Linked DNA regions of Desulforapulum autotrophicum HRM2. The protein of the gene in region 1 binds, or shares a complex with, the protein of each later gene. Links are inferred from orthologs where the notes say so. Each region holds a gene or a part of one and is shown on either strand. Other genes may lie near its edges.

Region 1 (14,513 bases):
CGTTTATTTTCCTTGCAGGTGAGGCAGGGGCTTTTTTTGAGATATCCCAGTTCAAAGTCAAACACATCCCTTTTTTTGGGATTAGTATCCATTACATTTCTTCCTTCAAAGGCGTTAATTCAACATACGCTTTAATCCTTTGGCAACATAGCAGTCCTGGCAGTATCCTGTCAATAAAGCAATGTCCTTTGCAGGGGATACTGACTGTTCCATGCCTGGACAATACTTTAAAATGGGTTCACCCCCAGGCTTTTGTTCCACTGAGATTTTTTGTTGTTACTTATTAAAAACAATGATAGGTGTTCTCTATAAATATCAACATTCTTGTTTTGATGCACAAATTTCAGGGAGACATCCAATGACTACAGAATCCAGGTTTGCAGAATTAAAGGAAAGGGAACGGGAAGCAAGGAAACAAATTATCATTGAATCTGCGCTGTCTCTTTTTTTAAAAAGACCTTTTTACGATGTGGGCATGCGGGATGTAGCAGATGAGGCAGGTGTCTCTCCGGCGACCCTTTATCGATATTTTCCAAGCCAGGAGGATCTGTTTATCGAGGCGTTTCTCCAGGATATCTCTGCGGTGAGCAAACAGTTCAAAGCCCTGGTTAAGGGTGATGAACCTGCCACCATTGAAGATTTTGCCGTGACCTTTGTCGAGCATCTTTTTGAGAATGAATCGACTTTCCAGATGATGACCTATCTCATGCTCAAAGATAATCTTGCAAATCCTGCCATGGGTAAGTTTGACTCGGTCACCAAGGTCTTTTTTGATGGTTTTGCCGATTTCCTTGAGCGTCTCGGCGTTAAGGAGAATGCAAGGATTTACTCCCATTCATTTATTGCCTCCATCACCGGAATTATCATGACCTTTAGAAATCATCCGTTCAAGAAAAAAGATCTGGTCCGGGCGCATATCTTGAAACTGACCCGGGCTACGGCTGATATGTATACCAAGCAACTTTTGAATTAATCGATTGTTTAACCCCCATTCTGTTTTTTTCCTGATAGCCCAAGCCTGCCTTGACACCTGCGTCAACTGTTAATATATTAGCCTCGAAATTATACAACAGCATCAATTGCCTATACTGCCGGGGAACTATGGAGCAACTTAAAAAAGAGATTCAAGAACAGCATCAGCTTATCAACAGAATACGACAGGAAATAGCAAAAGAGTTGGTCGGTCAGACAGACCTTGTGGACGGGCTTCTGGCCGGAATTTTATCCAGCGGTCATATTCTCATTGAGGGTGTTCCTGGACTTGCCAAGACAAGTGCCGTCAAAGCCCTTGCCTCAACCATACAGGCTAGGTTCAAGCGTATTCAGTTTACCCCAGACCTTTTACCGGCTGATCTCATTGGTACCGAGATTTATCGACCCAAAACCGGGGATTTTGTCACAAGAAAGGGACCGCTGTTCAATAACATCATCCTTGCCGACGAGATCAACAGGGCACCGTCAAAGGTGCAGTCGGCCCTTTTGGAGGCCATGCAGGAGAACCAGGTGACCATCGGCGACACCACCTATGTGCTTCCAAAGCCTTTTCTGGTTCTTGCCACCCAGAATCCCATTGAACAGGAGGGGACCTATCCGCTTCCAGAGGCCCAGGTGGATCGTTTCATGCTTAAAATTATCATCGACTATCCTGACCGAAGCCAGGAACTTGATATTCTCAATAAATCCGGTTTCAGTGTCAAGGATCCGGTTGAAGCGGTTATGGATACGGCCCGGATTGAACAGATGGCGGGTCTGGTCCGGCAGATATACGTTGATGATAAGCTGAAAGAGTACATTGTCGACCTTGTCCTTGCCACCCGGCAACCCCAGAAATATGGGATGAAGATTGCCGAATATGTTCAATTCGGGGCCTCGCCCAGGGCCACGATATTTCTGGCCCAGGCGGCCCGGGTAAGGGCTTTTCTCCAGGGAAGGGCCTATGTGACTCCCCAGGATATTAAAATTGCTGCGCCAGACGTTTTGCGCCATAGAATCATTCTTTCGTTTGAGGCCGAAGCTGAAGATGTCACAACCGACGAAATCATAAAAACAGTGTTTGATTTTGTTGAGGTGCCCTAGGTTTTATGATTCCCGGCGAGATAATAAAAAAGATAAAGCGGGTTCACATCAAGAGCCGACGCTCGGTCAATACGGCCATGGCTGGGCAGTATCGATCTGTTTTCAGGGGGTCGGGCATCGAGTTTGAGGAGGTAAGGGAGTACACGCCCGGAGACGAGATCAAGTCCATTGACTGGAAGGTGTCGGCAAGGCTTGGCCGCCCGTTTATCAAGCTGTACAGGGAAGAGCGGGAAAGTGTGGTTATGCTTGTCATTGACATGAGTGCCTCCCAGGGGTTTGGGACCTTTTCCGGCCTTAAACTTGAAAAGGCTGCTGAAGTGGCCTCGGTTCTTGCCTTTTCCGCCATTAAAAACAACGATAAGGTGGGCGTTATCTTTTTTACAGACCAGGTGGAGAAGTATATCCCCCCAAAAAAGGGCACGGGCCATGTGTGGCGTCTGATCAAGGAGATATTTACCTTTGTTCCCCAGGGCCGGGGTACTGATATTTCTGCAGCCCTGGATTTTCTCGCCCGGGTGTCAAGGAAAAGAACCACCACCTTCATGATCTCTGATCTTCTGGACGTAAACTTTGACAAGCGCCTCAGGTGTGTTGTTCCGCGCCATGAACTGATTGCGATTCTCCTCTGCGATGACGGCGATTTTGAACTTCCGGGCCAGGGAATTGTGACCCTCTCCTGCTTTGAAACCGGAAATATGGTTCTCCTGGACGCATCAAACAAGGCGACTCGGACCTTGTACCGGGACCGGAAATATGCCCGTTATAATATCATTCTTGAGACGCTCAAGAAAAACAAGGTTGACTGTATTGAGCTCAAAACCGATGCCCCTGTGTCAGATACCCTTCAACGCTACTTCAGGCGCAGGGAAAGGCGGATAAGATAGATGCAGGATATCCATGATATCAGACCCCCGGTTCAGGTGGGGATGGACCCGTTTTTCCTGAAGGTTGCGCTGATTGCCCTGGCCTTGATGCTTCTGGTGTGTGTGGCCCTGTTGGTTTACCGATACCTCAGGCGAAAAAAGTCGGGACCCGGCACGAACCTGCTGATGCTTCCCATGCCCCTTCCTCCCCTGGAAACGGCCCTGAGCGAGTTGGGCTGCCTGGATGATCTCATGGTGACCCACCCAAGGTATTACTACTTCCGGCTTACTGAAATTATCAAACGGTTCATTGGCAAAGCGTTTAAAATCAAGGCTTTGGAGATGAACACCCAGGAGCTGACCTCAGCCCTCAGGGAGGTTGGTCTTGACAGGGGACTGTTCGCTGACACCCGGGAGTTCCTGCTCTGTGCAGATATGATTAAGTATGCAGGCCAGGTGCCTTCGTCCCCAATGATGAAGGGGCATCTTGCCTTTGTCAGAACCTTCGTCACCCGGGTTGGGGAAAAAAACGAGGAAACGACCGTGGAGGAAAAAGATGTTTAGGTTTGCCTCCCCGGGGTTTTTGTCCCTCATGCTCTTTGTCCCCCTGGTCATTGTGTTCCGTTCAAAACGATCAAACCCGGTCAGCATCAAAATATCAGATCTCTCCATGTTCAAGGAGTCGTTGACAACCCCTGCACTGATGGTTTCAAAGCTGCTGCCCCTGATCAAGTACTGTGCCCTTGTCCTTTTAATCATTGCCCTGGCGCGGCCCCAATGGGGTACCAGAAAGATGAACGTCAAGACAGAGGGAATAAACATCATACTGGCCCTGGATCTTTCCAAGAGCATGGCGGCCCTTGATTTCAAGCTGGACGGCGCCATTGTTAATCGACTTGATGCGGTTAAAAATGTTGTCAAGGATTTTATCATGAAACGCAGTGGTGACAGGATCGGCATGGTGGTGTTTGGGTCCGAGGCCTTTACCCAGATGCCCTTAACCCGGGATTACGATACCATTGCTTTTGTTCTGTCACGCCTTAAAATTGGTGCAGCAGGGCCGAGCACGGCCATTGGGGATGCCATGGGTATTTCCCTTAAACGCCTTGAAGACGTCAAGAGTAAATCCAACATCGTTATTCTGCTCACCGACGGCAAGAGCAACAGCGGTGAGATCACCCCGGGGGCCGCCGCTGACATTGCAAGAGAACGTGGAGTAAAGGTTTATACCATCGGGGTCGGGCAGCGGGGTAAGGCACCTTTTCTGGTGAATGATCCATTGTTTGGCCAGCGGTATGTCTACCAGATGGTGGACATGGACCATGAAGCTTTGAAGGAAATAGCCGACAAGACCGGGGGAGCTTTTTTTGCAGCGGCTGATACGGATTCTTTGAAAAAAATCTACGACATGATCGATTCCCTTGAAAAGACCGAGGTTGAGGTCAAAACCTTTGCTGAGTATGATGATCTCTACTTCTGGTTTGCAGGGGCCGGTCTGGCACTACTCTCTTGTTTTGTTGTTCTTTCAAATACTAGATTATTGAGGATTCCATAAAATTTAAGATGAAGCTTTCCAATCCCCATATGCTCTATCTTGTCTGGCTCGTTGTTTTGCTTGTCGGGGTCATGGTTTACGGCAACCTGAAAAGGGCCAGGATCCTGGCCCGGTTTGCTGCACCCAAAGCCCTTGAAACCATTGCCCCCGGCATAAACCCTGGAATTCGATGGGCCCGGATCGTTTTGATCACCCTTGTCCTTTTCTGCCTTGTGGGTGCCCTGAGCGGCCCCCTTGCGGGGTTCAGGTGGCAGACGGTTGAACAAAAGGGGGTTGACATCATGATCTGCCTTGACTGTTCCAGGAGCATGCTGGCCCAGGATATCAAGCCCACCCGGCTCGAACGGGCAAAGCGGGAGATCATTGATCTCATGGGGATGATCCAGTCCGACAGGGCAGGGCTTGTGGCCTTTGCCGGCCGAGCCATCCTTCAATGCCCCTTGACCCTTGACCACAGTGCCTTTAATCTTTTTTTGAACGCCCTTGAACCCGATTATCTTCCCGTGGGCGGAACGGATCTTGGCGGCGCCATTGAAACTGCCCTCAACGGGTTTGAAAAGGAGGTAGAGTCTGAAAAGGCCATTATTCTCATCACCGACGGGGAGAACACCACTGGTGATTCCATTGAAATGGCAAAAAAAGCGGCTGATCAGGGGGTTAAAATTTTCTGTATCGGTGTTGGCAGCCCGGAAGGGGCTCCGGTTCCAGACAGTGCCGGCGGGTTTAAAAAGGACCGGTCAGGCAAGATCATCATTTCACGGGTGGACGAGCCAGCCCTTAAAAAAATAGCTGCCATGACCCAGGGCGTTTATGTCCGTTCCGTTGCAGGGGACATGGATCTTGACCGGATCTACGATCAGGAGATTCTGGGAAGAATGGAAAAAAAGACCCTCAAGAGCGGCAGGCAAAAGGTGTGGGAGAACAGATTTCAATGGCTGCTCATCCCTGGGATTCTTCTGCTCATGATAGAAATGATGCTCGAAAACAACCGCAGGGGGATCTTTTTTTCGGCCGTTCTTGTTCCAGCCTTTTTTATCCTTAATTCCGGTGTCTGCCATGCCGATGCGTCAGCAAGCGTTAAAAACGGGATTAAAGCCTATGATGCAGGCGATTATGACCAGGCGGAAAAACATTTTATCGATGCCCAGCTGGATCGGCCGGACATGGCTGAACTTTATTACAATATCGGCGGGGCTGCCTATAAAAAGGGAGATTTTGATGCTGCTGTTAAAAATTTCACCCGGGCACGCCAGACCGATGACCCTGGCCTTAAACCCAAGGCTATTTACAATCTTGGCAATGCCCTGTATCGTTCAGGCAACCTGAAGGCCGCCATAAAGGCCTATGAGGAGCTTGTCTCCCTTTCACCGGAAGACAAGGAGGCCAGGGAGAATCTTGAATTTGTAAAGAAAAAACTTGAAGAGCAGCAGAACAAGGACCAGCAGAACAAGGACCAGCAGAACAGAGATCAACAGAACAAGGATCAGCAGAAAAAGGATCAGCAAAGCCAAGACCAGAAAAATAAGGATCAAAGGAACAAGGAACAGCAGAGTCAAGATCAACAGAACCAAGACCCGCAAGATCAGGGTCAGCAAGATCCGGGACAGAAGAAAGAACCTCCCAAGGATCAGGACCGCAAACCCGATGGTTCACCATCCCAGGAAAAAGGGCAGGTGAAAGAGGACCAAAGCCCTGGACAACAAGACATTCAATCCCGTGAACGGATGCTTAACCGTCTCAAGGATAAACCAGGACGGGCCATGATGCCGGCTTACGGCGGTGGCACGGTGACCAAGGACTGGTAAAAAAATGTTTCAAATAATTGCTCAAACCCAATATGGAATCAGGATTAAAAAGTTCGTTCTTTGTGTCCTATTGCTGGTGGCCATTCCGGCCCGGGTGTTCGGTTTTTCAGTCGAAGCCCAGGTTGATGCAAACCAGATCTCCCAGGATCGTTCCCTGACCCTCAACGTGATTGTCAAGGGCGGTGACGCCCTTGTGGATACTTCGGTTATCAAGGGGTTTAAAGTGGTGCCAAGGGGGACCAGTACCAGCGTGAGCATCATTAACGGAGCATATTCTAGGAGCGTGACCCATCAATACCTGCTCACGGCGGAACAGCCTGGCACCTTGACCATTCCTCCCCTGCCGGTGACCCTTGACGGGGAGATCGCCTACACCGATGAAATCCGGGTTGAGGTTGTCAAGGGCCAGGTGACCCAGACCGCTTCCAGGGATGTTTTTGCACGTTCAACCCTTTCGCGTACAACCCTGGTGCCCGGTCAGCAGGCAATTTATACTTTCAGACTCTACAGCGCCGTGCAGGTAGCAAATCCCCGTCTTGCCCATCCGGAGTTCAAGGGGTTTTCCGTCAAGCAGGCCCCTGACCAGGAAAGTTTTAACGAGACCGTGAACGGCCGTTCCTACACGGTCACGGAACTGACTTATGTCCTTGTTGCGGAAAAACCGGGAACCCTTGAAATCGAACCCTCAATTGTGACCTGTGACATACCGGTTGCCGGTCAGAACAGCCCGTTTAATGATCCATTTTTTGGTAATCGCCTCTTTTCCATGGGCCGCCATGAAACCCGGCGGTTTGCAACAGATTCGTTCCAGGTAACGGTCAAGCCCATGCCGGTTCCTGGAAAAGGGGTGAATTTTTCAGGGCTTGTGGGCCATTTCAGCCTTGGGGCCGGACTTGACCGCACATCTGTGCGAGCAGGGGATTCGGTCACCCTGACGGTGACAGTTTCTGGAACGGGAAACGTCATGGATGCCCCAATCCCGGTGGTGAACCTGCCCGACTCGTTCAAGGTTTACGAGGATGTTCCCCAGGAGAAAATCACCCTTACCCAGGAGGGATATAAGGGGGACAAGACATTTAAGCAGGCAATCGTTCCCGTGGCACCGGGAGAATTTTCCATTGAACCGGTTACGCTCACATATTTTAATATTGACACACAAGATTATGAGACCCTTTCAACCCCTGGATTTTCCCTTACCGTTGAGTCTGCTGCCCCAGGGGACACCCCTGTAACCCAGGCGTCCGCAAAAAAAGCCGAAGAAGAGGTTAAAAAACAGGCGGTTGAATTCATTGGCGACGATATCCTTGCCCTGAAGGAGGGAGCCGGGGTGCTCGTTGCCCAAAGATCCCTTTCTTTAAATCGCTTTGTCCTGCTTCTTGCACTGCCGCTTGTTTTACTGCTCGTTTTCCGGGTCGCAAATAATTTCTTCAAAAAAGAGGAATCCTTTGCCTCTCTCATGGAACGAAAGGCAAGGCAAGCTCTTAAAACCGCCGGGACAAAGAATTTGCCGGATCAAGACTTTCTTCGTAATCTTTATATGGCCCTGGTTGCAAAGGTGCGTTCCAGGGGCAAACTGCCTGGAGAGACCATAACTGCCGGGGAAATTTCACAGATCCTGTCAGGTGCAGGTTGCAATGACAGGCAGATACAAGCGGCCATAGCCATGCTCCACGACATTGAATCGGCCCGGTATGGTGGTGCGTTGTTTGATTCAAATCTGAAAAAAAATCTCCTCCAGCGGGTCAAACAACTTGCCCTTTGCATTGTCTGCCTGGGCTTTTTTGCTGCTGTGCCCGGGCCGGGCCGGGCCGATGATTCCGGGACCCTTTTTCTACAGGGGGTTAACCTGTATAAGGCCGGGCAGTTTCAAGAAGCAGCCGTCGCATTTGAAAAAGTTGCTGCCAATGGTATTAAAAATGGCCAGTTATACTACAATATCGGCAACGCCTGTTTAAAGGCAGGAGACCTTGGCCATGCCATCCTCTGGTATGAGCGGGCCGTGAAACTGACGCCCCGGGATCCGGACCTTAGATACAACCTTGACCATGCAAGGGGCCTTGTCACGGATGTTGCGCCAGAACGAAATATTGATATCCTGTCGCTCATTTTTTTCTGGGACAATTATCTGCCTATAGGAACGGTCGCCTATGGTGCTGTTTTTTTGTGGTTCTGTTTTGTTGTCCATATAGGGGTTCGCATGTTTCGGAGAAAAAGGGTGTTTACCCTTGTTGGTTCGATCCTTTGTGTTTTATCGGTTGTGGTCGTTGCAACGGCATTTTTTAACTATTATCACCAATATGCACAGTCCCAGGCCATCATCCTTGCCGATGGGGCCCCGGTACGATCAGGATATTCGGACGAGGCGACCGAACTTTTTATTCTCCACGCCGGAACAAAGGTGCGGGTGGAACGGGCAGAAAAGGCGTTTCTGAGAATTTCATTTTCAAAGGATAAGGTGGGCTGGGTTAAGGCCTCTTTGGCCGGCATTATATAGTGTTTGAACGAAAACTCACCCCTTTGCTGCGTTGTTTCACAAAGTTAGCAAATTATAAATCGGGCCTCACGTACTACAGTACGCTTCGGTAAGTTAGGGAAAAAAGGAATACAATGAATACAGGTGTCGACATCAATGGGGTTCAGCTTGAAAACCCTGTGATCACAGCCTCGGGGACATTTGGATATGGGGCAGAGTATAAGGATTTGATCGACCTTAATGCCCTTGGTGGCATTGTGGTAAAGGGAGTGTCGTTAAAGCCCTCCACGGGAAATCCCATGCCAAGGGTGGTTGAAACCCCGGGCGGTCTTTTAAACGCCGTGGGTCTTGAAAATGTGGGAATTGAAGGTTTTATCCGAGACAAACTCCCCTTTCTCCAGAAGCTCACCTGCCCCGTATTTGCCAACATCTACGGAAAAACCGCTGAAGAGTATGCACAGCTTGCCGCAATCATAGACAATCTTCCTGGAATAACAGGCGTTGAGGTAAATATCTCCTGCCCCAATGTTTCGGCCGGGGGCGCAGCCTTTGGTGTTGATCCAGAAGCTGCTCTGGAGGTGGTCCAGGGGGTCAGGCAATCAACCTCAAAGCATGTCATGGTAAAGCTCAGTCCCAATGTGACAGATATTACAACCATCGCCCTTGCCGTAGAAAGGGGCGGGGCTGACTCGATTTCCCTGATAAATACCTTGACCGGGCTTGCAATTGACGCTGAAACTGCAAGTCCCATGCTTGCAAATATAACGGGCGGGCTTTCAGGGCCTGCCATTAAACCTGTGGCCTTGAGAATGGTATGGCAGGTGGCAAAGGTGGTAAAGGTGCCGGTCATCGGTATCGGGGGGATCATGACGGCAAAAGATGCCCTGGAGTTTATCATTGCCGGAGCAACTGCCGTCCAGGTGGGAACGGCCACCCTGGCTGATCCCGACGCCCCGTTAAGAATCGTAAAGGGAATCAGACAATTCATGCAGAGAAAAAAGATTGCGCGACTTTCCCAGATCAGGGGAACGCTCAGGGTTTAACCGATAACCACAGGGGGATACCATGTTTGAAATTGATCGTACCGTTCTGCTGCTTATTGATGTCCAGGGCAGACTTGCCGAGATGATGTATGAAAGAAATGAACTTTTTACCAGCCTTAAAAATTTGTTAAAGGGGATGGAAATTCTTGATATTCCAGTGGTCTGGATGGAACAGCTGCCTGACAAGCTTGGCAGTACAACCCCTGAAATCGCGGAAATCATGGCGGGCAGTACCCCCATTGCAAAGCACAGCTTCAGCTGTCTTCTCAACCCTGAATTCACCCGGCGGTTTGAAACCCTCGGCCGCAACCAGGTGCTCCTCACTGGCATCGAGTCCCATATTTGCGTATACCAGACAGGGCGGGATCTCATTCAGAAAGGATGTGAGGTTCAGATCGTAACCGATTGCGTCTCTTCACGTACTAAAGCCAACAAGGATCTGGGCATCCAGCGTATCCGGGATGCAGGCGGTGTTGCAACCAGCTGTGAGATGATTCTTTTTGAGCTGATGAAGGAAGCCCAGGGTGAGGCATTCAAGAAAATTGTAAAGCTGATAAAATAACCGGCACGGCCGGAGCGAGGTATGACTCTGGCCTCAACGAATTTTGAAACACCTTCATTGATAATGCTTTGGTGAGTGTTTCATATAACCCACATGTCCTGGCGGACACAACGAAGCATGAAACACGATGATACAGGGCTGGCAATAGTACCATTCCGCCCTCTTTGGTTACCCTGACCGGAACGGTAAACGTCGGGGGGGTTTTTGCCCTTCCAGACTAAAGCGCAGGAACTGCGGGCTAAAGTCCTCAAACAGTCTGCGCTTCTTAACGCCTGGAAGGGCAAAAATCCTAACCCCTTTGGTTTACAATGTTCCGGTCAGGGAAACCAAAGAGGGCTCTAAAGTCGAGACTTTCACAATGATGTTTCGACAAGAGTTTCTTATAAACCCACATGTCCTGGCAGACACAACGAAGCATGAAACTCGACAGTAGTAGGCAGGCGGGAACGGGTGTTGCCCTGAACGGATTAAATGGCAACGGTGGACACGAGGTCCAAGGAGTTGCCATTTCCCTCGGAGCAGGCCATGGACGGCCTGCGAGAATAAGAGAAGGGTAACACCCGTTTCCGCCTGCCGGTCGAAACGAGTTTCATATAAAAAACGTCCGGCATCAGATCATGCGCTGATATTTATCCCTGTTCCCCTGGAAGGCGTTTCTGATGCCATGTTGGCATAGGCTGTTGCAGCGGTACCGGTGCCGTGGGCAGTTGCAGTGCCATCCTTTGCACTGGCGCTGCTCTGGGCCGTCACCAGGGCCATGATTTCAGCAGCTGCCTTTGCTGCAAGTGCTGTGGCACTGGCAGCAACTTTTCGATCCTGGGCCGATGGGGATGCCGGTGCCAGGGCTGCGGCCTTAATTCTTTGCATTTTTTGGGCTGTGGCCCTTGGATCGCCTGGAATGGCCGAGGTGTCGATGGAGACTTCGCCTGCAACGGCATAGTTTACGCCGTCTGGACCCCGTTGGTATTCGAGCTTTGCCCCTGAGGTGATATATTGGCCACCTGCTGCAATGTGGGCCATTTCATGGGCTCTAACCTCGGTATCTGCTTTCTTTAATTCCTGGATGAGCTTTAGATCCCTTTCCGTAAGGGCTTGGGTGCTGGCTGGTGATGTTTCCCCGGATTGGGATTGCTGTTCTTCCTGTTCCCTGCTGGCGGAGGAAGCAGGGGTGGCACCCTCTGCTGACTTTTCTCCCCCCATGGAAGAGGGCGGAAAAGATTGAACAAAACCATTTGTGGGAACGCCCTGGGAAGGGGTAATGGCTGCCATGGTTCAACTCCTGAAACCGGATAAATAAACAATACCCATAATATTAGGATAATATAAGAGGGGTAACCTTTTTTTCAAGGGAAAAAAAGGAATAGCTTTTTATTCCATGGGTGGTTCCACAACCAGAACGCTGGATGCAAGCTCTTCAGACACCCGCTGTTCAAGACCGTCGTCTTCCAGCCTGATCCGTCGAAGTTCAGACGGTTTGGACCCCCTGGGAAGCTGACCCAGGTTGCAGATGGGCTCTCCCGGGCTGATGGCCGGCAGGCTTGTCATGCCCATCACAACCGAGTTAAACGGGGCATGAACAGTCTCTTGTTCCTGGCCAAGAATGGTCGTGTTGGTAGCAAGGGGTGCCCCCTTTTCGATGATGTCGCCGGGCTTTACGTGGAACTGCAAAAAACCACCCTGCTCGGCTCGTATCCATTTTGATTTGTTGATAATTATCTGATAATCGGGGGATTCAAGATTTCCGTCGGTCATGTCCAGGCTTCGAAGGACATTTTTTATGCCCCGCACGATTGTTTCTACAATGCCTGGTTCAACCTTGAGCACCTCGCCGCCCTCCATGATAATGGTCGGGCATCCGGCAAGGCAGGCCTCCCTGCGAAACGATCCCCGGGGACCCTTTGTGTTGAGGATGATTTCAGTACCAAAGGCTTTGGCAAGCTTTTTAACCGGGGCCTGGGTCAGGTCACCCCTGACGTTGGGATAGTTTGTGCGCCGGGTTGAGGCCGTGTGCAGGTCAATGCCGTAATCGCATCTGGACACAATCTCTTCAAAAATAGTGCTTGCCAGGCGGCTTGCAAGGCTTCCCTTGGGGGACCCTGGAAACGACCGGTTTAAATCCCGACGATCCGGCAGATACCTTGAATGGCGGTCAAAGGCCAGCAGGTTGAGCACCGGAACAAGGATCAGGGCACCCCGGTCCAGGTGGAAACTTTCGTCCTGGATCAGGTGGCGAACGGCACCGGTGCCGTTGATTTCATCCCCGTGCAGGGCTGCGGTGACAAAAACTACCGGGCCGTCTTTTTCAGCACGCCGAATGTGTATGGGGATCTCAACGGGCAGGCCGGTGTAGCTTTCGCTCATGGCAAGGGTGACGTTGTGGGCGGAACCCGGAAGGATCTGTGTGTCAAACCATTGGTCAATGGATCTTTTATTTTGCGAAAGTGTCATGGTCGGTTAGTCTTCCTCTGCTTCCTGTGGAAAAATGGAGGGAGGGGTTGATTTCCCCTCTTTGAAAACTTCGTCAGCCACGGGTAAAACCGGCAGATCCTTGACCTTTGGACGGCGTTTGCGGCGGACCTTTGCCGGAATAAGATCCCGCATCAGGTCAAGCTTGCCAAAGCACAGGAGCCGGTCACCGGCCTGGAGTTGGCGATTGGATCGGGGGTTTGGAATGACGGTAGTTCCCCGGTAACGGGTCAGAACGGTGATGTCCTTGTCCCGGAGTCGGGATTCCTGGATGGTTTTGCCGATGTATTCCGAGCCCACGGGGATGTAAATTTCTGCTACCCCATACCCCTGGCTTACGGTGAGGCGCTGGCGAAGGTCTATTTCGGGAAAATCGATCTGGGCTGCAATATAGTCGATAATGGCGCCTGCAATGTCAAGCTGGGTGCATGCTTCAATGCCCTCAAGCCCGGGAGAAGAATTTACCTCCACCACCTGGGGGCCGTTTTTGCCCTCGAGCAGGTCAACGCCGGCCACTTTCAGGCCCATGATCTGGGCTGCCCGGACGGCGGTTTCGCGGTACAGGGCATCCAGAATGACAGGTTCGGTAAGCCCGCCCCTGTGAACGTTGCTGCGGAATTCCTGGCCCTGGGCAACGCGGCGCATGGCACCCACCACCTGATTGCCCACCACAAAGGCCCTGATATCCCTTCCCTTGCTTTCGGCGACAAATTTCTGGATCAACACGCTCTGTTTCTGGCTCTGGAGCAGCTCAATGATGGCTTCGGCAGATGAAACCGATTCTGCCAGAAGCACGCCGATCCCCTGGGTCCCCTCTATGAGCTTGATAATTACCGGGGCGCCGCCCACCCTTTCGATTGCCGGAAGTACATCTTTTTTGTCCCGGACAAAGGTGGTTTGGGGGATGCCTATGTGGTGTCGACTCAGGATCTGGAGGCTGCGCAGTTTGTCCCTGGAGTTTGAGATGCTGGCCGATGAATTGGCGCAGAAAACATCCATCTGCTCAAACTGGCGGACGACTGCTGTACCGAAATAGGTGATGGATGAGCCAATCCTTGGCAGCACCGCATCGTAGGAAGAGAGACGTTTCTGGCGAAAATAAAGGTCGGGCTTTCCCTGCTCAAGGTCAATGGCGAACTTGAGGGTGTTGAGCACCTTGACCTGGTGTCCCCGTTGTTCGGCCGCTTCCGTGAGGCGACGGGTGCTGTAACATTTGGGGCTGCACGATAGAATTGCAAGTTTCATATGGTTCCTTAAGATATCTGTCCAGTTTTTTTTTGTTTTGTTTCCGGACAAGGGCGTTTTTTAAAGGTGGTTTTGGCCTTTTTGGGGGGCTTTCCGCCGTAGTAGGATCTGCCCGCATCAACAAGGAAGCGGCTTCGAAACGCCTCCCGGCCAAGCAGCATGCGAAATCCCATGTTACAGCGGTTGGCAAGGGTGAGTTCCACGGGCCAGGTGACACCGAGCAATTCCACATTGGTCACAATGACAGGTCGCAACTGTGCAATACCGCTTGAGCTGCGAACGGATCTTACCTCGAGCACCCTGGCCGTAACTTCCACACGCCTGTCTGTTTTGTTCTGGGTGGGAATTACCGTGAACCGCACCCAGTCTGCACCATCCTGTTCAAATATTTCAAGATGCAAGGCGTGCAAGGATGACGATCGTGC
Region 2 (16,906 bases), 2.3 Mb from region 1 along the record:
GCCTATATTGACTATTTTGGTCGGCTCATGGCTGATTTTATTGAGGAGCGTCTGGGAGTGCCAACTGCGAGTCTGCCCTTTCCCGTGGGATTTACCGAAAGTGCTGCCTGGGTCAGGGAGATTGCCGCGTTCTTCGAAAAACAGGCTGCCGGTGAAAAGCTGATCACCGGCTGTCATGGGCACTACAGGTCAATGATCAAAAAATATGGACCTGCCCTTGGGGGGCAAAGGCTCATGATTATCACCTATGTTCAAAATGTGGACTGGATTGTGGAGGCGGCCTTTGATCTTGGCATGGAAGTGGTCAAGGTGTGTCTCCTGGGCCATTGCCAGGGCCCTCTTTTTACCACCCGGTACCCGGGCCGTTTTGAGGTGGAAACTGATTATAATCCAGCCAAAAGGGATAAGGATGTGGCACGGCTGAAACCGGACCTGCTCCTGGGAAACTATACGCCTGGTAACCTGTCCCTGCCCGTGCACGTGGATATGATTCCCATGTGTCCGGATGTGGGGTTTTACGGTGGAATAGCCTTTGCCCATCGCTGGGCCACTTTAATCAAAGCACCGATTGTTGAGGGTTGGAAAACTGATGGCATCTGACTGTTTTGAGTTTGCACCGGACAGCTTTACCGGGGCCATTGTGGCCATTGAAGGTATCCAGAATGCGGCGGTATTGCTAAACGGCCCCACGGGATGTAAATTTTACCATGGTGCCCTGTCGGAAAATCAGATGCCCCGGGCGAATTCTCTGGATCCTCTCTATTATTCCGAGGCGTTCTATTTTGGTCAGCCCCGGGTGCCGGTAACCTTTCTGGACGATTATGATTATGTATTTGGCGCAACAGACAAGCTTGAGAAGATTCTGCCCGTGGTGGCCGACAAAGGGCATGGTCTTATTGCGGTGATCAATTCTCCAGGTGCGGCCCTGATTGGAGATGATCTGCTTCGGTTCATCAAAAACGCTGACCTGGCCGTACCCTGCATTGCCATTGAAAATACAGGGTTCTCCCAGCCCCTGGCATGGGGGTTTCAACAGGCGGTCATAGCTGTTCTGGAAACCATCGTGCCCCTTCAGGAGCCGAAAAAAAACAAAGGGTCAATCAATTTGATAGGGTTGTCCATCTTTCACCATCACTGGCAGGGAAATGTTGCGGAAATAACCACTCTTTTAGGGGCTTGTGGCATCAGGGTGAATGCCTGTATCTGTGCCGGTTGCAATTTATCTGACCTTGAAGGCCTTGCCCGTGCCGAGGTGAATGTGGTTGTCCATGGGGAGTATGCCCAGGACCTTGTGCCCTTTATGGCTCAGCGGTTCGGCATGGAAAGCCTTGTACCTCCCATGGGTGCACCCGTGGGGTTCGAGGCCACAACATCGTGGATAATGACTGTGTGCGAACGCCTTGATGTGAATTCCGCACCGGCCCTTGGGCTGATCCAAGGCGCCCGGCAGAAAAGCCATGCAGCGTTAAACCGGTTCAATGCCTTGACTGGATTGCCCAAGGGGGCCACTTTTGCCGTGGATGCCGATGCTTCACTGGCATTGCCCCTGGTGACATGGCTGTACAAATACCTTGGCATGGTGCCGGTTTGTGTCCGGGTGGGCCATGGAGTGCCCGAACTTGAACAAAAAATCAAAACCCTGCTTGATGAAATCCATTGTACAGGGGTGTGGCAGGCTGACCTTACCCAAGGGGCACCCGATGTGGTCTTTGGCAGTGGGGCTGTTGTTGTCCGGCATCGGTTGACGGGTCGGCCGTTTACCGGAATTGAACTTTCCCTGCCCACCAGCGGTTACCACCATGTGATTCCCAAGGCATATATGGGGTGCCAGGGAGCCCTTTATCTTGTTGAACGTATCATCAACGGCCTGGCCGGGTGTCTCTGAACAGGAGCATATTAATAGTTGATTTTATAGGCCTGGCCGGTCTTTTTTTTTGCTTTGTGATAAACTTGTGATTATTTTAAAAGGAATGCATGATCTTTTGGAGCTATACCAAGGACACAACCTTAAACAAGGAGATCTATCATGAAAACAAGAATGATGATGTTCTTGATGATTTTTACTGCGGTATTTATTTTTGGATGTCTTTCGTTTGCTGAGAAACAGGAGACAAAGGAAGTGACTATGAAAACAGATACGAAATCCCATATGGAAAAATTGGACGTTGCCACCTTTGCCGGCGGGTGCTTCTGGTGCACAGAGTCTGATTTCGAGCAAGTCAAAGGGGTTAAGGATGTGGTGTCCGGATATACCGGAGGCCATAAAACAGATCCGACCTACAGCGAAGTGTCCGGGGGAACCACCGGCCATACAGAGGCCATACAGGTTTATTATGACCCCGGCATGGTAACTTACAATGAACTTTTAGCGGTATTCTGGCGGCACATCAACCCCACAGACCCCGGGGGGCAGTTTGCGGACAGAGGATCCCAGTACCGGCCGGAAATATTCTATCATAATGACAACCAGAAAGAAGAGGCCATGGCGTCAAAAAAAGCCCTGGAGGCATCCATGGTGTTTGACAAACCCATTGCCACGGCCATTACGAAATTTGAAAAATTTTACCCAGCAGAAGATTATCATCAGGATTATTATAAGAAAAATTCATACCGGTATAAATATTACCGTTGGGGTTCGGGCCGGGACGCGTTTTTAGAAAAGACGTGGGGGAAAAAAGCGATGGAGGGAAAAACAATGGAAATCAAAGAAAAAAACGCCATGGAAACAGCCTCCTGGTCAAAGCCAAGTGATGCTGAAATTAAAGAAAAACTGACCCCGATGCAGTACAAGGTTACCCGGGAAAACGGAACGGAGCGGCCTTTTAACAATGAATACTGGGACAATAAACACCAGGGGATTTATGTGGATATTGTGTCTGGAGAGCCCCTTTTCAGTTCCACAGACAAGTTTGTTTCAGGAACCGGGTGGCCAAGTTTCACAAAGCCCCTTGAATCTGAGCATGTTATAGAGGTGACTGATAAAACCCTGTTCATGGTTCGCACGGAAGTCCGAAGCAGGTATGGGGACTCCCATCTGGGGCATCTGTTTGATGACGGCCCAAAACCCACTGGACTTCGTTATTGCATTAATTCAGCAGCCTTAAGATTCATTCCCAAAGAAAATCTTGAGGCCGAAGGGTATGGCCGGTACCTTGATCTGTTTTAAAAGGTGAATCATATGTTTAAAAAATTTCTTTTGTTTGTCCTTCTGTTGGTTCTGTTGGGGTGCCAGCAGGATAAAACTTCCTGGCATCCCGGCGATTGACACTGTCCGCGATACCCTTTCCGGTCTGAGCGCAGATGAAACCCCTGTCAAAGGGGGACTGGAAAATTCAGGTTTTTGGGGTGTTAGCTTTTTTCCCGAAGTTTAACCTTCAGTATTTTCCCGGAGCCCGTTTTGGGAAGTTCATTTACAAACACTATCTTTTTGGGAACCTTGAATCCTGCCAGGTGCTTGCGGGTGTGATCCATGAGTTCCTGTTCTGTGACTCGGGCATTCTGGCGGAGAACAACCACGGCTTTTGGAACCTCTCCCCAGCGTTCATCTGCCATTCTGATTACAGCACATTCCAGGACATCGGGATGGGTGTATATGGCATTTTCCACCTCCACGGAGCCGATGTTTTCACCACCGGAGATGATGATATCCTTTGCCCTGTCCACAATCAGGATATAGCCTTCACTGTCCACACAGGCAAGATCTCCGGTGAAAAAATAGCCGTTCTGAATGGCCTGCTCTGTTTCAAGGGGCATTTCCCAGTATCCCTTCATTACATTGTCTCCACTCACGAGAATCTCTCCCACACTGACGCCATCCCAGGGGACATCCTGTCCGTTTTCATCAACCACCCTGAGATCAACACCGATTACTTCAAGGCCCGTCCTTGTTATGAATTCCAGACGTTCCTTCTGGGGATTATCGGTCAAGGTGGATTTCAAGTGGCCCACTGTGAGAAGGGGGGTGGTTTCTGTGAGGCCATACCCTGAAACGTAACGGCACCCGAGTTTCTCCATCATCCGTTCTGCATTGGCAGGAGACATGGGTGCACCGCCAACCATTATCCATTCAAGGGCTGAAAGGTCATAGTTTCCTATTTCAGGCACATCCAGAAGGAAATTGATCATGGTGGGAACCATCATGGCCGCAACCACCCGTTCCCTTGCCATGGTTGCAAGTACCTCACGGGGGACAAAGGTTCGCTGCATCACGTGGCACCCTCCCTGGAAGGTGACCGACCAGATAAAAAAAGCATCGGCAAGGTGAAACAGGGGAGCAATATGGTGCCAGGTGGTGGCATCGTCAATCTTAAAACTGATAATGGTGGTCAGGGCATTGGCGTAGATGTTTCTGTGGGTCAGCTCAACCCCCTTGGGCCGGCCCGTGGTTCCGCTGGTGTAATAAAGATTAAGCGTGGCGTTTTCATCAACAATTTTATCGGTGACAGACTCGGAGCTTGCCGAATCCATGAGGGATTCATAGGTGTTGGTGATCCAGGATTCCGAAGCTTCACCTTCGGCGATAAACCAGTGTTTTACCGTTGAAACACGTCTGCTGACCCGTTCCATGATGGGTTTGAAATCCCGATGAAAGATAACTGCTTCAGCCCTGGAATTCTCAAGGATATAGGCATACTCGTCCTCGGAAAGCCTGATGTTCAGGGGCGAAAGAATTCGCCCGGACAGGCTGGCGCCAAAATAGAGTTCCATGTAGCGATGGGTGTTGTAGTCGACCACTGCGATCCGGGCGTCCGGCTCAAGACCAAGGTCCTCAATGGCATGGACCACACGGTTTACCCGCTGTTGAACCATCCTGTAGGTCAGGCGAATTTCACCATCCACAACGGCAGTCTTGTCTGCATAAAGCTTGACGGCTCGCTTGAGAATACGAGCGGGTGTCATGGGTACTTGCATGGGTGTCTCCTTTATGGGGTGGTTTGGGATAGAAGCTGAAAAGCAACAAAAAAACTGTTTCAGTTTTAAAATCTAATGTCAAGGGCTTTTGATCTTAGGGGCTCAGATGTAAATAATTCCACAAATATGGTGCAGGATTTCAGCTCGTATTCAAGGCGTATCAAAGGGAGCATATTGAAATATGTGCCCTTTGATGCAACGCAGAAGACGAGCTGAATGACAAGCAAGATTGTGGAATTATTTATTTCTGAGTCCTTTAAATCACCACCATTGACTGGGGTGGTTAAATGCGTCGGGATCTGTCAGTTCGCATTTGTTTCAAGGTTTCAGAGCTTGTGGATTAGGTGGACAATGGCCCCACTTTATGCTACCCCTTGAGGGTTATGGGAATTATAGAATAGTGTTTGTTGAAGACATTTGAATGGAAAGCTATAGAGGGCTAATTTATGTTCTTTCATGGTACTCACAAGGAATTAACTGAGTCCATCGAAGCTATCGGTGCTGGTTTTGCCATTTATGAGCATATTCCAGGAAATGACAGTTTTGTTTTGATAAGTTGTAATAATCTTTACGAGGAACTTCTTGGTAAAGCCAAGAACGAGGCATTTGGTCTAAATCTGATGTCGATTTTTCCACGCTATGTTGAACGACCCATAACCGAAAGTTTCAGGCTCTGCAAAACAGAACAAGTGGCGCTTGAAGGAGAAATTATGATCGAATACAAGGGCGAAGAACGGTATTGGCGTTCGATCATTTCTCCAATTCTGGAAACAATAAATGGTGAGTTCAGAATTATCCAAACCTGTGTCGAGATAACTGAAAAGAAGATTCTGGAGCGAAAACTTTCGCTCAGCATGAAGCGTTTTGAGGCCGTTGTTCAATCAGCCTATGATGGAATCATCACCATTGATGCGAATCAAAATGTCAAACTCATTAACAACGCCGCCAGGCAGATCTTTGGCTACAGTGCTGAAGAAATCATAGGCGGGCCTTTGGTTCATTTCCTGCCCCAGAAGTTCAGGGAGAAGCATGTCGGATATGTTGAAGGGTTCAAGAACTCCCGGGTGGATTCCCGTCCCATGCAGACACGGGCTGCAGTGCGTGGCATCCGAAAGGACGGCAGGGAAATTCCAATTGAGGTGACGATATCAAAGATCCGCGTTGAAGACAGTATGGAAATGACTGCGGTAATTCGGGATATTTCAGAAAAGAACAAACTCATGGAAGAGTTGCTCATTGCGTCCCGTGAAGATTCTCTAACAAATCTTTTCAACAGAAGACATTTTACGGAGATTCTGAGCAGTGAAATCCTCAGGTTCAAACGATTTGAACATGAATGTTGTCTTTTAATGCTGGACATTGACCACTTCAAGCAAATAAACGATACATTTGGTCACGAGGCCGGAGACAAGGCCTTGAAAGAACTTGCAAAGACACTAACGCAGACAGTTCGTGAAACCGACTTTGTGGGTCGATGGGGGGGGGGAAGAATTCATGGTTCTTTTGCCGGAAACCAGACTTTCAGCCGCAGCAAAGGTCGCCGAGAAGATAAGAATCAACATCGGAGCCATGGAAATTTTGACCGACGAAGGTGATATGTGTTTTACCGTGTCCATTGGCGTTCAGGAGTACAACGATGATACGCTCTCCCTGGACGAATTTGTAAAAAGAGTTGATAAGTGTCTGTATGTTGCCAAAGGGAACGGCAGAAATTGTGTTTCCGATACTATGGAACATAAAACCGACAGATTCATCTGATTGTCGATGCCGGCTGATTCCCAGTCTACACAAACAAAGATTATGAAGAAAAAGATCTATAAGGTAGCAAGACAAGTAAATCCTTTAAAGGGGTATGCAGATTGGGATGCCTCCCCATGGAAAGCCATTTTACCCCGGCGGATTGGTAATTACATGGGTAATCAACCCGGTCATTTTCCTATAGCAGAGGTGAAGATTGCCTACGATGACATGGCCATTCACGTGATGTTCCGCGTTCAAGACCGATTTGTCAGGGCTGTTGCCCCGGAGGATCAGGGAAAGGTCTGGGAAGATAGCTGTGTTGAGTTTTTTTTTACGCCTGGTTCGGATCTGTCCACAGGCTATTTCAACCTTGAGATGAATTGCGGCGGTACCATGCTGTTCCATTTTCACCCGGGGACAGGCAAGGAGAAAATTGTAATTCCAAAGCGTGAATGCACCAAAATCTGGCGGATGCACTCATTGCCGACCATTGTTGATCCGGAAATTCATGAACCTGTCACCTGGACCCTTGCCTATGAACTCCCCCTGGCCGTGTTAAAAAAATACTGCCGGGTGGTCATGCCTGGGCCTAGGGCTACATGGCGGGCAAATTTTTACAAATGTGCTGACAAGACATCACATCCCCACTGGTTGACATGGTCGCCGGTTGATTTTGCAAAACCTAATTTTCATCTTCCCCGGTACTTTGGTATATTGGAATTCCAGTGATGCCCGGCATCCGCTGTACCGTATAAACATCTCAAAAACAAAATAATACCATAGTGCCGGGCCTTTTGCTTTGACGGGCCCGAACCCTTGACAATAAAACGGTGTCAGGTTTACACTCTTTACCAAAGTATCAGACGTGCAGATCTGACCCTAATACAAAGGAGGCGCGATGAAGGTAATCTTGGTCATGGCAATGACCCTTGACGGGAAAATAGCAAGGGATTCCAATCATTCGGCCGACTGGACTGGGAAGGACGATAAGAAAAAATTTGTCGAGATAACCAAAAGGGCCGGAGCCATGATCATGGGATCTAAAACCTTTGACACTATTGGAAGGGCCTTGCCGGGTCGGAAAAATATTGTCATGACCCGGAACCGGTCACGGAAAAGCGATGGGAATCTTATCTTTACGGATCAACCACCGGATTTGATCTTAAAGGGGCTTGACCGGGAGGGATTTAGCGAGGTTGCCCTCATCGGTGGTACCCAGATCAATTCGTTGTTTGCCCAGGCAAATCTCATTGACGAGATTTTTGTTACCGTGGTTCCGATTTTTTTTGGCAGGGGTCTTTCCCTGTTTGACTGTGAGATGGATAACCAGCTTGAGCTTCTCGGAACAGAGATCATTTCTGACCAATCCCTGGTGTTGAGGTATCGGGTCAAGAAAAAGTGATTTTGAAGGAGCCCAGGGGTATCTGCCAGGTCCATATTAGGGTCAGTGGAATGGTGGTGATGAATCCTTTGGGCTTAGGCCCATGAACAAAGCTAAAATTCGAGATTTATCGTCCGGGTTTTGTTGAAATATGTATTTTGTTTTGATAAAGTAAGAAGTTTAATGTCTTTTGCTGTGTCTGCTTTTAGGGGAAAATGTTCTCCAGCGGGGATGAAATATCATTATTTTCTCCTTGATTTTGTTGGTTTTTTCTGGTTATTGTCATTTACTAAAAACAGATGCAGGTTAAAAAGAGGCTGTTCTTTTTTGATTGAATTGGTTTCATAATAATATTTGCATTTATATGCCGGTATTTATGTCAGGAGGTTCGAATGTTTAAGATAGTGAATCGTGAAGAGATGGCCCAGGGCACCATCATACTTAACGAGATTGAGGCACCGCGTATTGCCCGAAAGGCTAAACCAGGTCAATTTGTCATTATCCAATCCCATGAAAAGGGAGAAAGAATTCCCCTGACCATGGCCGATGTGGATCCAGACAAGGGAACCATCACCATTATTTATATGGTGGTGGGTAAATCCACGGCTTCGTTTAGCAAAATGGCAGTCGGAGCTGAATATTTTGCCGTGATCGGTCCCCTGGGCAAGGCAACCCATATTGAGAAAAGGGGCAAAGTGGTTTGTGTGGGCGGTGGAACCGGCATTGCCGTTCTCCATCCCATTACCCGGGCCTTGAAAGAGGTGGGTAACCATGTGACCACTATCCTTGGCTCCAGGAACAAGGATCTTCTTATCCTTGAAGACAAGATGAAAAAGGCATCCGACGTCCTCCACATCTGTACGGATGACGGGTCCAAAGGCCATCACGGCTTTGTGACTGATGTGTTAAAAGATGTCCTTGCAAAGGATGATATCAGTCTGGTGGTGGCAATCGGACCCGTACCCATGATGAAATTTGTCTCGTCCATTACAAAAGAAAAGGGAGTCGAAACCCTGGTCAGTCTCAATCCCATCATGGTGGACGGAACAGGCATGTGCGGTGGTTGTCGTGTCTCAGTTGGTGGTGAGACCAAGTTTGCCTGTGTTGACGGCCCTGAGTTTGACGGGCATAAGGTCGATTATGATGAGCTCTCCAAACGTCTCCGGGCCTACCAGGAAGATGAAAAAAAGAGCCTAGAACAATTTGAAAAAAAAGCGTAGTTCCGATATACGGAGGATATGATGGCAGTTAAAGAAAAAAAACAAGCGGTGCCAAGGGTGAAAATGCCTGAGCAGGCACCCGAAGTCCGGCGCCGAAATTTTAAAGAAGTACCCCTGGGACTGACCGATGAGATGGCCATGACAGAGGCGTCGCGTTGTCTCCAGTGCAAAAAACCGGCCTGTGTGGAAGGGTGTCCGGTATCCGTGGATATTCCAGGTTTTGTCCATCTCATTGCCGAGGGTGATTTTGCAGGTGCTGCAGAACGTCTGTGGCAGAAAAATGCCCTTCCCGCCGTTTGCGGCAGGGTCTGTCCCCAGGAAGCCCAGTGTGAGGGGAACTGCATCCTTGGTAAAAAAGGGTCGTCCGTTGCCATTGGTTATCTGGAGCGGTTTGCCGCAGACAGGGCAAGGGAACAGGGCGGAGGAGCCCTTCCTGAGGTGGCCGCGAAAACAGGGAAAAGGGTTGCCGTCATTGGTTCCGGACCTTCTGGACTTACCGTGGCAGGAGACCTTGTGGTCAAGGGCCATGATGTGAATATTTTTGAGGCCTTTCATAAGCCCGGTGGTGTTCTTGTCTACGGTATTCCGGAATTCAGGCTTCCCAAGGAGATTGTGGCATCCGAGGTTAAAACCCTTGAAAAGCTTGGGGCAAAGATAGAACTCAACAGCGTCGTGGGAACAACCATTACCATTGAAGAGCTTTTTGAGGAAGGGTTTGACGCTGTTTATGTGGGTGTGGGTGCGGGTCTTCCCCGGTTTATGGATCTCCCCGGCGAAAATCTCATCGGTGTATTTTCCGCAAATGAGTACCTCACCCGGGCCAACCTGATGAAGGCCTATCTTTTCCCCGAATATGACACCCCAATTGCCAGGGGGAAAAACGTCGTGGTTCTCGGTGCCGGCAACGTTGCCATGGATTCCGCAAGAACCGCCATGCGTCTGGGTGCTGAATCGGTCAAGATCGTTTATCGCCGTTCCAGGGAAGAGATGCCTGCAAGGGCTGAAGAGCTTCACCACGCAGAAGAGGAGGGGATCGAGTTTGTTCTCCTGACCAATCCCACCCAGTTTTTCGGGAATGATGAAGGCCGCCTCGTCGGCATGGAGTGTCTTAAGATGTCCCTTGGAGAACCTGATGCGTCGGGTAGAAGACGACCCCTTCCCATCGAGGGCTCTGAGTACCGGATCGACTGCGATCTTGTGGTGGTATCGGTCGGTGCAAAGGCCAATCCATTGTTGACCAACTCAACCCCTGGACTCGGCTTGAACCGCTGGGGTAACATTGTTGCCGATCCAGTTACCGGCAAGACCACCAAAAAGGGGGTATGGGCCGGAGGTGATATCGTCACGGGTATGGCTACGGTAATTCTTGCCATGGGGGCGGGCAGGGAAGCTGCCGATTCAATACATGATTACCTGACCCGGGGCTGGTAGTTCCAGGTTTTGTTTTTATGGGGGGATAAGAGCCGGATATTAATTAAAGACTTGCCGTCTTTCGGTTCTTTTCCCTCTCTTCTTTTCCCCTCTTTCTTTCGGGTGTTTACTCTTCCGTGATATAGATCTTGTGATTGACCAGGGAAAGGGCGTCAATGTGGCCCTTGATGAATTTCTGGTCGCCAAAGATGCTGATCAGTCGGATTCCTCCCTCTTCAGGGGTTACAAGATCAACAGCTTCCATGACAAGGGTTTCCTTGTCCTTGTTTCGAATATATGCATTTGCTTCACACATTGATTGACTCCTTGGGTGTGTTGTTGAAATTTGCCAGGTGTGCATCGATGAGTTCATCCACAAGCTGGGGTAGAGGCGTGGATGCCAGGCCAACGATCTCGATGTGTTCCTGGGTCAGGGGAATAAGTATCTTTTTGGCAGGGGAAAGGGCGATGGCTTCAGCCATTTTTGGCGTGAGCTCTCCCATCATGGCGTGGGGCATGATGATTCCCACCGTGCCGATGATGAGATCGGCCGTTCTCACGGTCTGAACAATGGCATTGACACCTGAGGCTCCCCGGTTGGCATGGGATTTCAGCATTTGGGCCGTTGCAATGGCATTGGTGCCAAGGGCCAGCACTTCAACGGTTTCGCCAAAGCGATCCTTGATCTTGCGGATAATTGTCGATCCGATGCCGCCCCCCTGACCGTCTATGACACAAATTCTGTATGTCGTTGCAGGTTTCATGGTGTTTTTTTAGTCGGGTTTTGCTGGTTTGTCAAGGTCAAACAATCATTTCCGGGATTGGTGAACCCGTGGCAGGTTCCCAGCCGTGCCGGTTAGAAAAAGCTTGATTAAGCTGGCAAGTCATGTATAACCTGAAAGGTTTTAAACAGTTAAAATACGATATGGGTAATAGAGAATAGAATGGATTACGATGTTATTATTGTAGGGGGGGGGCCTGCCGGGCTTTTTTCGGCATTTCATCTGGTGGAGCATTCGGATTTGAGGGTGCTCATGGTGGAAAAAGGGCGAAGATCCCTTTCCCGCAGTTGTCCTAACCATAATCTCCAGAAATGCCTTGGCTGCGAACCGTGCAACATCATGGCAGGGATCGGTGGTGCAGGGCTGTTTTCAGATGGGAAACTCAACTTCATTCCCCGATTGGGCAAGACCGACCTCACCCAGTTCATGTCCCTTGGCAGAGCCCAGGATCTCATTGACGAGACCGAAAAGATCTTTACCCGGTTTCGCATGGACGGCCCTGTTTATCCGACCAATATGGGCGAGGCAAAACAGATACGTAAAGAGGCAAAGCGCTACGGAATTGATCTGCTGTTGATCAAACAGAAACATCTCGGCAGCGACAACCTGCCCGGTTATATTGCAAAAATGGCCGGATATATTGAAAAAAAAGGTCTTACCATCAAAACCAGTGAGACCGTCGTTGATATCACGCAAGCAGATGGAAGGGTGACGGGGGTCCTAACGGACAAGGGCAGTTACACGGCTTCCAGCGTGATTCTGGCTCCGGGCCGAATCGGGGCCAACTGGGTGTCGACCCTTGCCCAGCGGCACGGTCTCAACGTTTCCCAGCGGGGCATAGAGGTGGGGGTCCGGGTTGAAGTTCATAACGACATCATGGAAGATTTGTGCAAGGTCATCTATGATCCAACATTTTTTATCCAGACGCCAACCTATGATGATCAGACTCGAACGTTCTGCACCAACCTGGGTGGTTTCATCTCCCTTGAAAATTACAAGGATTTTGTTTGCGTCAATGGCCATGCCTATTCAGATAAAAAATCCCAGAATACCAATTTCGCCTTTCTCTCCAAGGTGGTCCTGACTGAACCTGTCACGGATAACCAGGCCTATGGGGAATCCATTGGCCGTCTTGCCACCATTATCGGCGGGGGCAAGCCCATACTCCAGCGTTTTGGCGATCTCAAAAGGGGCCGTCGGTCTACCTGGAACAGGATCAACAAGGGGTTTATCGAGCCGACCATGACCAATGTGGTGTGCGGAGACATTGCCATGGCCCTTCCAGAGCGGATTCTTTCCAATCTCATTGAGGGGCTTGAGGCCCTTAACCAGGTGGTCCCGGGGGTTTCCAACGACGAAACCCTTCTCTATGCACCAGAAATTAAATTTTTCGCCACCCAGATCGAAACGGACAAGAGCCTTGAGACCGCCATTCAGGGGCTGTTCGTTGCAGGTGACGGTCCTGGGGTTGCCGGAAACATTGTCTCTGCCGCCGCCACCGGTTTGATACCGGCAAAACGGATTCTGGCCAACAAGGCCGACAGGGATTAAACTTTACGGGGGAATTGACTATGAACCTTGAGGAATACTGCCCTGAAAAGCTACTCACAGCAGGTCAGGGTGTTAAAAAAATTGAGAACGGCAGCCGAGTCTTCATCGGTACCGGTTGCGGTGAGCCCCAGGCGCTGATAAGGGCCATGGTTGAGGATCGGTCCATCCAGGATATTGTTGTGTACCAGATGCTCAGCTCCACCTTTGCAAAATATATGAATCACGAGGATTTTCTCTATCGATTTTCCCTGAAGTTGTTTTTCATCAGCCCTGACATGCGCCAGGCGGCATTTGAGGGAAAGATTGACTATATTCCCATTTACCTTTCCCAAATACCGGGAATCTTTGCCAGCCAGGAGATCGGTCTGGATGTGGCCCTTGTCCAGGTGAGTCCCCCGGACCGATTTGGGTTCTGCAGCCTTGGTATCTCCGTTGACATTACCCTTTCTGGGATGCAGAACGCGGAATTGGTGATTGCCCAGGTCAACCATGACATGCCCAGAACCTGGGGGGACAGCCTGGTCCATGTGGACGAGATTGATTATCTTGTGATCCAGGATGAACCCCTGGTGGAGGCCCTTCCCAGGATCAAGAATACTAAGGTTGCCCAGCGGATAGGCCATTATGTGAATCAACTGGTGGATGACGGGGCAACCATTCAGGTGGGATTCGGCCACCTTCCAGATGCTGTTGTTTCGTATCTTGACGGGAAAAAAGACCTTGGCATCCATACCCAGGTGATCACTGACGGGCTGTTGCCCCTTTTCAAGAAAAAAGTGGTGACCAACCGGAACAAGAGCTACCTCCCGGGCAGGGTGGTGGCTTCGTTGTGCATGGGGTCAAAACAGCTCTATGACTATGTGGACAATAACCCCATGTTTTACTTCCGGTCGTCTGAATTTGTCAATGATCCCAATGTCATTGCAAGGAACGATAACTTCATTTCCATAAGTTCGGCCCTGGAGGTGGACCTCACCGGCCAGATCTGCACCGACTCCAAGGGATATCTCTTTTATTCCGGCATTGGCGACCAGGTGGATTTTATCCGGGGATCGTGTATGTCAAAGGGTGGATTTTCCATCATCGTTATTCCGTCTACGGCCCAAAACGATGCCGTTTCAAGGATCGTTCCCCACCTGAGTGAGGGGGCCGGCGTTGCCACCACACGGGGAGATATTGATATTGTGGTGACCGAGTACGGCATTGCTGAGTTGAGGAGGAAGAGCATTTACCAGCGGGTTATGGAGCTTGCCCAGATTGCCCACCCCAAGTTCAGAAAACAGCTCATTGATGAGGCAAAAAAGCGAAGATATATCTTTCCCGACCAGTTGCCACCCACCACCCAGGACCTTTTGTTTCTGGACAATTACCACTACTCCATGGAGCTTCCCATGGGCAAGCACGTGGATTTTCGTCCGGTTATGCCTTCGGATGAGTTTGAGTCAAGGCAGTTCTTCTATTCCCTCCAGGAGACGACTATTTATTACCGGTTCTTTAACAAACGGAAGGTGTTCTCAAGGGAGATGCTCCAGCGCCAGTGGGCCGATGTGGACTACATGAGAAACATGACCATCATCGGTGTCATGCAAAAGGGCAAGCGCAAGCAGATTGTCGCCATCGGATCCTATGCCGAGGCAGGGGAAACCCATGCTGAGGTGGCTTTCCTGGTGAAAGAAGAACTCCATGGCATGGGCATTGGTACCTATCTTCTGGAAGTGCTTGAGGGTATTGCTAAAAAGAACCGCTACACCACCTTTGTGGCAACAGTGCTTGCGGAGAACCGAAAGATGGTGAGAGTGTTCCAGAACCGGTATCCCAATTCAAAGCTGGTACGTTCCGGCGCCGGTGAGATCGAGATTGAAATGGCATTTGATCAAGCACCGGTTAAAAAAGAAGAGGAAAAAACAGGGGATTAGAACCGGCTATAAAAAGGGGCCGTTTCATCTATCCTGGTGAAACGGTCCCTTTGTTTCTTAATGTTCAGCTAACGGATACCGACTAACGCTCCATGCTGACTTTCGTAATTAGAATTACTGCTTTTGTTTGTCCGTTTGTTTATTTTTTAGATTTCAGTTCCGGGAAATCCCAGTAAAAGAACTCGTTTGCCTGGGCAGCACCGCCCTTTTCCTTGCGGGCAACCTCGTTCTCCCTGAGCTCGATTCTGCGGATCTTTCCGCTGATGGTTTTGGGAACTTCCGTGACAAATTCGATGATCCTGGGAATCTTGAATTTGGCCAGGATTCCTATAGTCTGCTGGAACAGATCCAGGGCAAGTTCCCTTGAGGGCTGAAAACCTTTGTTAAGAATCACGTAGGCCTTGACCAACTGGTGACGTTCGGGATCGGGGACACCGACCACGGCAGACTCGTTAACTGCCTCGTGTTCCGCAAGGGCGCTTTCCACCTCAAAGGGTCCGATGCGGAAATCCGAAGACTTGATAACATCGTCGGACCTTGACACAAACCACCAATAGCCGTCATCATCAATTAATGCCTTGTCGCCTGTGTAGTAGAAGTCACCAACAAATGCAGAGGCCATTTTTTCAGGGCTTCCAATGTATTCGGTAAAAAGGCCGATGGGCCGCCAGCGGTTAAGGCGGACAACCATGTGGCCGGGCTCGTTACGAACTGTCAACTCCTTGCCTTCGTCGTCGGCCAGGGTGACATCGTACATGAACGATGGATAGCCAAAGGAACCTGAGCGTATCTTGCCGGTCCTCCACGGGGGGTTGCCTACCATGGCGGTGGATTCAGTCTGACCGTAAAAATCCCGGATTTCAGTGTTTGTACGTTTTTTCCACTGTTTGATCAGATCGGGGTTGACGGGCTCGCCTGCAGAAATGGACTGACGAAGTTTTGAAAGGTCTATGTTTGTCGTGTCAACGTTGATGAACATTCTCCAGGCCGTAGCAGGAGCGCAAAAAATGGTCACCCCGCATTCCTCAACGGCCTTGAGGTAGCGTTCGCCGTCAAGAGCAGCAAAGTTCAATCCCACAACCGTGGCGCCCACGTTCAAAGGTGCGAAAAAACTGCTCCAGTGCCATTTGGCCCAGCCGGGCGCCGACAGGTTGTGATGGACATCGTTCGGTCGGATGCCGATCATGACTGCGGTTGAGAGATGCCCTAAGGGGTAGGAGGTGGCTGTGTGGCCTACCTTTTTGGGCATTCCTGTGGTGCCGGAGGTGAAAAAGCAGATTAGAAGATCGTTGGACCGGGTTTTTGCAGGTTCAGCCGTTGCTGGCATCTTTTCAGAATCGCTGAAGCTGATCCAGCCGTCTTTTTTTCCTAGCACCACCTTGATTTTTGGTTTGACGCCCAGCAGTTCAATAGCCTCATCCATGAGCTCGGTAAAACTTTCGTCGGCAACGATGACATCCGGAGCATAGGATTCAAACCTGAATTTAAGTTCGCGCATGGTCATGCTGGTGGCGGTGGGGACATTTATCACCCCACCCTTGATGCAGGCATAGGTGGAAAACCAGGTTTCTGGAACAATGGGGGTCATCATGTACATGTTGTCCCCTTTTTCCACACCCGATTTACGCAGCAGGTTGAGACATTGATTTCCCTTGGCGGCAAGTTCTTTATAGGTGTAGGATAGTTTTCCCGGTTTGGCAATATCGGCCCAGATCAGGGCTGTCTGGTCCCCCCTCTCTTTGACATGTAGTTTCTCGAAAATCTCGTCTGCCCAGTTGAAATACTCAGGGAGTTTCGAGTGGTTCAGTTTTTCAAAAAAAGCCTTTGCCGCAGCTTCTTTCTGGTCATTGTCATCCATCAGGTTCAGATCCATGACCTCTTTGTACAAAGTTTCCATGCCCATAAAATCACTCCTTGCAGTTATGATTTGCGGTTAATGTCCCTTTTGGTATGTCTCTTATCGTCTGCAACAGCTATTTTTGACTGGTGTGTACC

Evidence for each region.
Region 2: the proteins of HRM2_RS14565 (region 1) and HRM2_RS04315 are in contact, whole or in part, in a crystal structure (PDB 5UE9), measured with the Lactococcus lactis proteins. The link is inferred for Desulforapulum autotrophicum HRM2 from one-to-one orthologs. Residues at the interface, in WP_025017116.1 of Lactococcus lactis: Gly25, Phe27, Phe29, Glu32, Tyr33, Lys35, Tyr36, Lys48, Phe56, Thr60, Pro61, Arg62, Val63, Ala64, Glu65, Thr66, Ala67, Ser68, Gly69, Met70, Ile74, Gln77, Pro223, Glu251, Phe274, Ala275, Pro277, Phe278; in WP_023189152.1 of Lactococcus lactis: Leu4, Gln5, Ala47, Ser48, Met49, Leu50, Leu51, Arg52, Arg53, Met95, Leu98, Arg223, Met224, Ala225, Cys226, Ile228, Gly229, Ala230, Cys231, Tyr232, Ala233, Val235, Glu236, His237, Asn243, His244, Ala245, Lys247, Glu250.

What each region holds. Positions count from the first base shown.
Region 1 is NC_012108.1:3,342,845-3,357,357, reverse strand. Bases 8,099-10,860 are described here. They hold HRM2_RS14565 (dihydroorotate dehydrogenase), read left to right. Parts: upstream 8,099-8,906; coding sequence 8,907-9,815; downstream 9,816-10,860. Other genes in these bases: HRM2_RS27725 (hypothetical protein), read left to right, coding at 10,794-10,860; HRM2_RS14560 (isochorismatase family protein), read left to right, coding at 9,838-10,377; HRM2_RS14570 (BatD family protein), read left to right, coding at 8,099-8,793. Outside these bases: HRM2_RS14605 (hypothetical protein), read right to left, coding at 1-92; HRM2_RS25350 (TetR/AcrR family transcriptional regulator), read left to right, coding at 359-973; HRM2_RS14595 (AAA family ATPase), read left to right, coding at 1,102-2,076; HRM2_RS14590 (DUF58 domain-containing protein), read left to right, coding at 2,082-2,960; HRM2_RS14585 (hypothetical protein), read left to right, coding at 2,961-3,503; HRM2_RS14580 (vWA domain-containing protein), read left to right, coding at 3,496-4,494; HRM2_RS14575 (VWA domain-containing protein), read left to right, coding at 4,503-6,299; more of HRM2_RS14570, read left to right, coding at 6,304-8,098; more of HRM2_RS27725, read left to right, coding at 10,861-10,934; HRM2_RS14555 (putative metalloprotease CJM1_0395 family protein), read right to left, coding at 10,993-11,646; HRM2_RS14550 (succinylglutamate desuccinylase/aspartoacylase family protein), read right to left, coding at 11,746-12,825; HRM2_RS14545 (RimK family alpha-L-glutamate ligase), read right to left, coding at 12,832-14,088; HRM2_RS14540 (ATP-dependent zinc protease family protein), read right to left, coding at 14,097-14,513.
Region 2 is NC_012108.1:998,635-1,015,540, forward strand. Bases 7,518-10,338 are described here. They hold HRM2_RS04315 (sulfide/dihydroorotate dehydrogenase-like FAD/NAD-binding protein), read left to right. Parts: upstream 7,518-8,424; coding sequence 8,425-9,252; downstream 9,253-10,338. Other genes in these bases: HRM2_RS04310 (dihydrofolate reductase family protein), read left to right, coding at 7,550-8,053; gltA (NADPH-dependent glutamate synthase), read left to right, coding at 9,274-10,338. Also shown: HRM2_RS04280 (nitrogenase component 1), read left to right, coding at 1-600; HRM2_RS04285 (nitrogenase component 1), read left to right, coding at 590-1,885; peptide-methionine (R)-S-oxide reductase MsrB, read left to right, coding at 2,027-3,166; HRM2_RS04295 (long-chain-fatty-acid--CoA ligase), read right to left, coding at 3,349-4,911; HRM2_RS04300 (sensor domain-containing diguanylate cyclase), read left to right, coding at 5,358-6,506; HRM2_RS28050 (GGDEF domain-containing protein), read left to right, coding at 6,406-6,669; HRM2_RS04305 (carbohydrate-binding family 9-like protein), read left to right, coding at 6,823-7,380; more of gltA, read left to right, coding at 10,339-10,683; HRM2_RS04325 (CooT family nickel-binding protein), read right to left, coding at 10,790-10,978; HRM2_RS04330 (DUF3842 family protein), read right to left, coding at 10,971-11,426; HRM2_RS04335 (NAD(P)/FAD-dependent oxidoreductase), read left to right, coding at 11,607-12,995; HRM2_RS04340 (bifunctional acetyl-CoA hydrolase/transferase family protein/GNAT family N-acetyltransferase), read left to right, coding at 13,016-14,911; HRM2_RS04345 (acyl-CoA synthetase), read right to left, coding at 15,051-16,814.